DNA from 2 places in the Nonomuraea sp. NPDC050643 genome. Region 1 is predicted to be linked to the other one. Evidence: riboswitches for the same ligand, from Rfam matches in the RefSeq annotation. Region 1 holds a riboswitch; the other holds the start of a gene.
What was found. Region 1 has a riboswitch for thiamine pyrophosphate ahead of AB0I15_RS23250 (cytosine permease). Riboswitches for the same ligand answer to the same signal wherever they lie in the genome.
Positions count from the first base shown of each region.

Region 1 (4,205 bases):
CTGATCGTCTCCGGCAACTGGTACGTGCTGACCAGCCGCAGCCGATCCCCTTCGATCAGGACGAACCCGCCCGCGTCCGCCCCCGTGAGCTCCGTGAGGCTGGCCGAGATCCGGTCGAGCACGGCCGACAGCTCCAGCTCGGAGTTGATGTCGCCGACGACGTCGGTGAGCCGGCGCACCAGCCGGGCACGGCGCGCCATGCGGTTCCTGGCCATCTCGTCGGCCTGGGCGGGGTGGTGCACGCAGACGTAGCCGGCCACGGCGCTGCCCAGGCGCAGGGCGCTGATGTCCACCCGCAGGTCGAGCACGGCCCCGTCGCGGCGCAGGCGCTTGGTGCGCAGCGACACGGGGGCGCCGGTGCGTACGCGCTCCAGCACGGCGTTGTGCTCGGCGCTCAGCTCGCCGGGCACGATCGGCGCGCGGCGCCCGAGCATCTCCTCCGCCGTCCACCCGAACATCCGCTCGGCCGCGTCGTTCCAGACCAGCACGCTCTGGTCCCGGTCGAGCGCCACGATGGCGTTGGGCGCGCCCGCGAGCACCGCACGAGCGATCTCATCGTCACTGTCGGCCCATTCGTCCCCCACACCTCCATAGTGCACGTGGCGCGGTGGGTGCGTCGGGAGATCCGTCCGATACGCTGCGGGCACGGTGATTCTCGTCGGTTAGGAGGGAGAGGGGATGTCGAGCAACGATCTCGATGCCCTGCTGCGGGTGACCTCCAGCACATACCGGGGGGACACCTCGCCGGACATCGCCTTCGGCACCTATGACGGCGCCGTCGGCAGGCTGGTGCTCGCGGTGACCGGCAAGGGCATCGCGGCCTGCAGCTTCGAGGCGGAAAACGACGTGTTCGAGCTGCTCACGCGGCACGTGGGCAGGTACATCGGGCCCGACACGCGCCGGCTCGACCCGGTGCGCAGAGAGCTCGACGCCTACTTCTCCGGGCGGCTGCGGGCGTTCGCCACACCGGTGGACCTGACGCTGGCCACGACCTTCGCGCGCACGGTGCTGCAGAAGACGATGGCGGTCCCCTACGGCACCACCACGACCCTGGAGACGATCGGCGAGAGCATCGGCAGGCCGCGCGCGCTGCGGGCGATCGGCAACGCGCTGGCCTCCAACCCCGTGTGCGTGGTCGTGCCCTGCCACCGGGTGGTGCGCGAGGACGGCGCGCTCGGCGGCTACGCGGGCGGCGCCGCCGCCAAGCAGCACCTGCTCAACGTCGAACGACGCGCCTCAGCGGCTCGCTGAGGCGCGCCCGCGCCGCAGCACGCCCACGAGCGCGGTCACCAGGCCCGCCACGACGGCCGCGCCGAGCGCGCCGTTCATCCACGGCTCGCGGGTGAAGCCGATCGCCTCGCGCGCCGACACCCAGACCGCGTCCCAGGCGGGGACGGTGGGGGTGGAGGTCGTCAGCCAGTACGCCACGAAGCCGAGCGCCCACGGCACCAGCATCGACCAGCGCGAGGGGGCGTTCTCGGCGGTGTTCCAGCCGCGTGAGCCGCCGAACACGAAGTAGTCCACGGCCAGCACCGCGAACATCGGCACGAACACGGCCCCGATCACGCCGAGGAAGGCGCCGTACGAGTGGACGTCCACGACCAGGGCGATCGCGACCGTGAACACGCCGATGGCGGCGGAGAAGATGCGCCGGTCCACGCGCGGCATCAGGTTCTGCAGCGACACCGTGGTGGAGTAGACGTTGGCGAAGGACTGGTCGGTCTCGCGCAGCGCCAGGATGCCGAAGAACAGCGCGCCCAGCGGCACCGCCACGAACGGCTCGAACACCGCCGTGGGGTCGCTCTGCACGGCCGCCGCGCCGGCGATCCCCACCGCGTACACGCCCAGCCCCAGGCAGGCCACCTGTGCCAGCGTGTAGCCGCCGACCACGCCGGTGAACGCCGCCCTGCTGGACTTGGAGTGCCTGGCGAAGTCGGCGGCCAGCGGCACCCACGACACCGACAGCGCGATCACGTAGTCCACGGCCGGGGCGAACGCGGTCCACGACCCGCCGGTGTAGGCGGGGGCCTCGGACAGGAAGAACCAGGCGAACCAGACCATCGACACGATCACGCCGGCGGTGACGTAGCGGCGCAGGATCCGGATCGAGCCCAGCGGCCAGATCGTGAGCGCGGTGGTGAGCACCCCCGCCACCAGCACCCACACCTGGTACGGCACGCCGCCGAAGATCGCGGTCGCCGCCTTGGCGATCACCCAGAGCTCGAAGGCGCCCCAGCCGATCATCTGCACGATGTTCAGCACCGTGGGCACGGCGGACATCCTGGCCCCGAACAACCCGCGCAGCAGGACCATGGCGGGCTGCCCGGTCTGTGTGCCGGGAATGGCCGACAGGCCCACCATGGCCGTGCCGATCAGGCTGCCCACCACGGTCGCCAGCAGCGCGGCGGCCAGGCTGAGCGGGGCGTTGCCGAGCGGGTTGAGCAGGACCAGGGCCCCTGAGAAGCCCAGGAGGCTGACGCCGAGGTTCGCCCAGAGCGCACCCTGGTCGAGCACACCCAGGGTCTTCGGCGGCCTGCCTTCGAGGGTCAGCGGAACTTCGTCGACGGCGCGCGACATCGCACACTCCCTACGCCGGCATTACCCGGACAGGTTCAGGCGGTCGGCAGCGGATCAGTAGCTGCCCTCTCAGCCCGGCACCCCGAGCTCCCGCGACGATCTGTAGTTTGCGCCCTCATCATGCCCCAATGGCGGCGAAACCGCCACAGTGGGCAACTCACGAGCGGCTACGCCACGAAGGGCGGCTGCCCGGTCTCGCTGACCATCGGCCGGCGCGCGAACTCCCACGACTGCATGCCGCCGCCCACGTTGACCGCGTCGCGCCCGAGCTGGTTGAGCCAGGCCGCGACCTGCAAGGACCGGCCGCCCACCCGGCAGACGACATAGACCTTCTTGTCGCCGGGCACCTCGTCGACCCGGCCCTGGATCTGCGTCATGGGGATGTGCACGGCGTCAGGGGCGTGGCCGGCCAGCCATTCGTCCTGCTCGCGGACGTCGAGCAGGTAGGCGTCGGCGGGAACGGCACTGGCCTCGATCTCAGGAACGGTCATGACTCCATCATCTCGCGGGGAGCGAGTGCCGTCGTCCGAAGGCGAGGCGGTGGCGCCCGGCCTCACGGGGTGGGGCCGTTGACCCGCGCGTCGTAGGCGGCACGTGCCGCCGCGATCTCCTGCTGGTGCTGCTCCGTCCACGTGACCAGGGCCTTGATGGTCTCGTGGAGCGTACGGCCGAGCGGCGTCAGCGCGTAGTCCACCCGCGGCGGCACGACCGGGTGCACCTTGCGGCTGACCAGGCCGTCGCGTTCGAGCTGGCGCAGGGTCACGCTGAGCATGCGCTGGCTGACGCCGTCGATCTCGCGGCGGAGCTGGGTGAAGCGCAGGCTCTGGCAGTCGAGCAGGGCGATGACCAGCAGCGACCACTTGTCGGCGACGCGGTCGAGTATCTGGCGGACCTCGCAGTCTTCACGGGTGTCCCACTGGCGTACGTCGTAGTCGTCGTCCACGGTGCCTTCGCAGTAACCGAGTGCCTTCAAAGTGCCTTCTTCCATGACATTTCATGTTGGCCCATGATGTGGACGGTTACAAGAGATAACCGATATGCCAAGAAGTAACCGGGGGTTTGTTGTGTCTGTCCCCGCCCGTTCCTGGGGCGTACTGATCGTCTTGTGTGGGGCCATCTTCCTCGAGGGCATCGACGTGGCCATGCTGAACGTCGCCCTCCCGTCGATCCGGGCCGACCTGGGCCTGTCCACGGGCATGCTGAGCGGGGTCGTGAGCGCGTACGTGCTCGGCTACGGCGGTTTCATGCTGCTCGGCGGCCGGGCGGCCGATCTGCTGGGCAGGCGGCGGATGTTCCTGTTCTGGCTGGTGGTGTTCCTGGCCTTCTCCGGGCTCGGCGGCTTCGCCGACGAGGGCTGGGTGCTGCTGCTGGCCAGGTTCGCCACCGGCGTGGCCGCCGCGTTCATGACGCCGGCCGGGCTGTCCTTGATCACCACGACGTTTCCCGAGGGCAGGGAGCGCAACCGCGCCCTGCTCATCTACGCCGGCACCGCTGCGGGCGGCTTCGCGCTGGGGCTGGTGATCGGCGGTCTGCTGACCGCGTTCGGCTGGCGCTGGGTCTTCTTCGCCCCGGTCCTGCTGTCGCTGGTCATCCTGATCGCCGCGATCCCCCTGCTCAAGGAGCCGACC
Region 1 covers NZ_JBFAIM010000016.1:154,241-158,445, forward strand. The annotation lists gene AB0I15_RS23240 (ATP-binding protein) at 1-584, opposite strand, end outside; gene AB0I15_RS23245 (methylated-DNA--[protein]-cysteine S-methyltransferase) at 679-1,251, shown strand; gene AB0I15_RS23250 (cytosine permease) at 1,237-2,577, opposite strand; TPP riboswitch at 2,568-2,681, opposite strand; gene AB0I15_RS23255 (rhodanese-like domain-containing protein) at 2,745-3,068, opposite strand; gene AB0I15_RS23260 (helix-turn-helix domain-containing protein) at 3,131-3,550, opposite strand; gene AB0I15_RS23265 (MFS transporter) at 3,681-4,205, shown strand, end outside.

Region 2 (4,205 bases), on a different contig from region 1:
ACGGGCGTTTTGCCACTGGCAGGGCCCGGCCGCCCGAAACCGATGCGGAGACGTTCTCGTTGGAACGTCCCCACCACGGACAAAACAGACATAAAACCATCGGCGTCACGGCCTCATCACCGACGCCCGCCCAGGCCTCATCGCCGCGACGCGCGTGTCGCGGTGTGATCGGTTCACGGTGTCGTCGGTGACGAGGCCTCGGCGTAGCGGCGGCGTGGGATGCGGCCCGCCTGGCGCGCCAGCCGCCCGGCCACCACGGCCCCCTTCATGGCCGCCGCCATGAGGTCGGGCCGCTGCGCCCGGGTGACCGCCGTGGCCAGCAGCACGGCGTCACAGCCCAGCTCCATCGCCAGCGCGGCGTCGCTCGCCGTGCCGATGCCCGCGTCGAGGACGACCGGCACGGAGGCGGCCTCCACGATGAGCTCGATGTTGTGCGGGTTGCGGATGCCCAGGCCCGACCCGATCGGCGCGCCCAGGGGCATCACGGCCGCGCAGCCCGCCTGTTCCAGCCGCCGCGCCAGCGCCGGGTCGTCCCCGATGTACGGCAGCACCACGAACCTGTCGGCCACCAGCCGCTCGGCCGCGTCGAACGTCTCGATCGGGTCGGGCAGCAGCGTGCGCTCGTCGGCGATGACCTCGAGCTTGACCCAGTTCGTGTCGAGGGCCTCCCTGGCCAGCCGGGCCGTCAGCACGGCCTCGCCCGCGGTGAAGCAGCCGGCCGTGTTCGGGAGCACCTTGATGTCGCGCCGGCGCAGCACGTCGAGCACGGAGCCGCGCGAGCCCGGGTCGAGCCGCCGCATGGCCACCGTGGTCAGCTCGGTGCCGGACGCGGCCAGCGCCTGGTCGAGCACCTCCAGGGAGGGCGCGCCGCCGGTCCCCATGATGAGCCGGGAGGAGAACTTCTCGCCGGCGATGATCAGCTCATCCACCTTGCACCGCCGTCAGAACCTCCACGCGGTCACTGTCGCTGAGCGCCGTCGTCTCCCAGGCGCTGCGCGTGACCACCTCGTCGTTCACGGCCACGGCCACTCCCGTGGTGGCCGCGGTCAATGTGTGGACGGCCTGGGCCACCGTCATTCCGTCGGCCACCTCGTGCGCGGCCCCGTTGATGGTAACAATCATGAAATTTCCCGAAATCTCCCCGGCGAGCACAACGCCGCCAGCTCGCTCTCCTCGCCCAGCAGGACGGCCGCCGTCAGCGGCGCCAGCAGCACGCCGCCCCGGTGGTGCCCGGTGGCCAGCGTCAGCCCCGGTGTCCCGCTCGGCCCGATGACCGGCAGGTTGTCGGGCGTCCCCGGCCGCAGCCCGGCCACCACGTCGGCGACCTCCAGCTCGGTGACGCCCGGCACCAGCTCCCTGGCGTCACGCAGCAGCTCGTAGAGCCCGCCGGCCGTCACCCTGGTGTCGAACCCCATCTCCTCCTGCGTGGCCCCGACCACCAGCTCACCGTCGCCCCTGGGGACGAGGTAGACCGGTGAGCCGTGCACGGTTCCGCGTACGCACCGGCCGAGCAGCGGCTGAGGCGAACGCAAGCGCATGATCTGCCCCTTGACCGGCCGCACGGGCACCTCGGCCAGCCCGGCGCTCCAGGCGCCGGCGGCCAGTACCACCCGCTCGGCCGCGAGCTCCGCCGGCTCCTCCGCTCGCGCCCCGCCGCCGGACGCGACCGGCGCGGAACCAGGGCCGCCGGACTTGTCCGGTGGCGCGAGGCGTACGCCCACGACGGTGCCGCCGTCGCGGAGGAGCTCGGTCGCGCGGGCGCGCACCAGCGGGACCCCCAGCCGCTCCAGAGCGGTGAGCAGCGCCGCCGTCACGCGGCGCGGGTCCACCCAGGCGTCGCCGGGCGCGAGCAGGCCGCCGCGCACCGAGGGGGCCAGCATGGGCTCCAGGCGGCGGCACTCGCGCCCGGTCAGCCGCTCGACCCGCAGCCCCAGCTTGTCCATGTACGCGGCCAGCTCGTCCAGCGCCGCCAGGTCGTCGGCCCCGAACGCCACGTCGAGCGTCCCGTCGGAGCGCAGGTCCAGCCCGCGCGTGGCCGGCTCGCCGCCCACCGCCTCGAACCCGGCGTCGGCGGCCAGTTCGGCGGCGAACGACGGCCAGCGGCGCAGCGACGCCACGCCCAGGCGCAGCAGCGGCCCCTCGGTGTACGTCACCTCGCTGACCGGTGCCAGCATCCCCGCGGCCGCGTGAGAGGCCCCGGAGGCCGGGGCCGGGTCCACGACGGTGACGGGCCGCCCCTCGCGCGCCATGCGCCAGGCGATGGACAGCCCGACGACCCCGCCACCCACGATCACATCCATCCGCGCTCCCTTCGCCGGCATGATCCGGATCAGGTGTCTTGCGGTCGAAGGCCCGGTGAAGCCTTCCTCTCAGCCCGGTAACGGCCGGACTCCCGCGCGTCTTGCGTTCACAGCCTACGGCCTCGGTGCCGCGTCCAAGCACCGCCCCCGTTATGGTCATGAACGTGAACCATGTCGTGGTGGTAGGAGCGGGCCTGGCGGGCGTGCGCACGGTGGAGGCGCTGCGCGGGCGCGGATTCGCGGGCCGGATCACCCTGATCGGCCAGGAGCGGCATCGCCCTTACGACCGCCCGCCGCTGTCCAAGGCCGTGCTGAAGGGCGAGACCGACACCAGCTACGTCGAGACCGACCTGGCCGCGCTGGAGGTCGACTTCTGGCCCGGCGTCAGCGCCAAGTCCCTGCGCACGGGCGTGGTGGAGACCACCGAGGGCGAGCTCGGCTACGACGGCCTGGTCATCGCCACCGGCGCCGACCCGATCAGGCTGCCCGGCGACGGCCCCCAGCACGTGCTGCGCACGCTCGACGACGCCCACGAGCTGCGGGCCATGCTCGTGCCCGGCGCCCACATCGCGATCATCGGCGCGGGCTGGATCGGCGCCGAGGTGGCCACCGCGGCCCGCCACGCCGGATGCGACGTGACGGTGGTCGAGAGCGCCTCCACCCCGATCGCGACCGCCGTCGGCACGGGGATCGGAGCCCGCACCACACCCTGGTACGAAGGCATCGACCTGCGGCTCGGCGCCATGGTCGACTCCGTGGACGAGGGCGGCGTACGCCTGGTGGGCGGCGAGTTCGTCGAAGCTCACGCGGTCGTCACCGGCATCGGCGTGCGCCCGGCCGTCGAGTGGCTGACCGACGCCGACATCGACCTGCACAACGGCGTCGTCACCGACGAGCATCTGCGGGCCTCGCTGCCCAACACGGTCGCCGTGGGCGACTGCGCCGCCTGGTGGTCGCGCCGCTGGAAGACCCGGCTCAGGGTCGAACACTGGGACACCGCGCTCAACGCCCCCGAGGTGGCCGCCGCGACGCTGCTGGGGGAGGAGGCCGTCTACGACCCGGTCCCCTACTTCTGGTCGGAGCAGTTCGGCCACATGCTGCAGTACGCCGGCCACCACCCCGCCGGTGAGCGGCTCGTCTACCGCGGCGAGCCCGACGGGAAATGGTCGGCCGTCTGGCTCACGGACGACGACTCCCTGGCCGCCGTGCTGGCCGTCGACCGGCCGCGCGACCTCGTACAGGGGCGGCGGATCATCGAGGCGGGTCACAGGCTGGACACGGAACGCCTGGTAGATCCACAAGTCCCCCTACGGGATTGTGTTGTTTGAGCAAGCACGGCATGTGGTAGTTGTGGTTTCGTGACGCTTTCTGTTGCACAGATCGACCGGGAGACCGAGCAGCTCGTAGACGAGTGGCTCACGCTCCCCGAAGTGGCCTCGCGCCTTGACCTTTCGATCGGGCGGGCCAAGCAACTCCTGAAGGACCACAAGCTCCTCGGCGTGCGCCGGGGCAGCGGCGGGCCACAGGTGCCCGCGGTGTTCCTCGATGGAAAGGATGTGATGAAGGGCCTGCCAGGCACGCTGACCGTGTTGCTCGACGCCGGCTACGACGACGTCGAGGCCCTGCGCTGGCTCTTCACCCCAGACGAATCCCTGCCAGGGTCGCCCGTTGACGCGATCAGGGCCGGTCGTCACACAGAGGTCAAGCGGCGTGCCCAAGCCCTCGCTTTCTGAGGCCCGCCTCTATCTCTGCACAGACGGCCGCCGCGACCGCGGGGATCTGGCAGAGTTCCTCGACGCGGTGCTGGCCGGCGGCGTGGACATCATCCAGCTGCGGGAGAAGGGCCTGGAGGCACGCGAAGAACTCGCGCTCCTCGAGATCTTCCGCGACGCCTGCGACCGGCAC
Region 2 covers NZ_JBFAIM010000025.1:70,570-74,774, forward strand. The annotation lists gene AB0I15_RS31050 (thiazole synthase) at 174-929, opposite strand; gene thiS (sulfur carrier protein ThiS) at 922-1,122, opposite strand; gene AB0I15_RS31060 (FAD-dependent oxidoreductase) at 1,119-2,300, opposite strand; TPP riboswitch at 2,290-2,406, opposite strand; gene AB0I15_RS31065 (FAD-dependent oxidoreductase) at 2,459-3,628, shown strand; gene AB0I15_RS31070 (Rv2175c family DNA-binding protein) at 3,659-4,033, shown strand; gene thiE (thiamine phosphate synthase) at 4,011-4,205, shown strand, end outside.
Region 2: another riboswitch for thiamine pyrophosphate. It lies ahead of AB0I15_RS31060 (FAD-dependent oxidoreductase); the one in region 1 lies ahead of AB0I15_RS23250 (cytosine permease).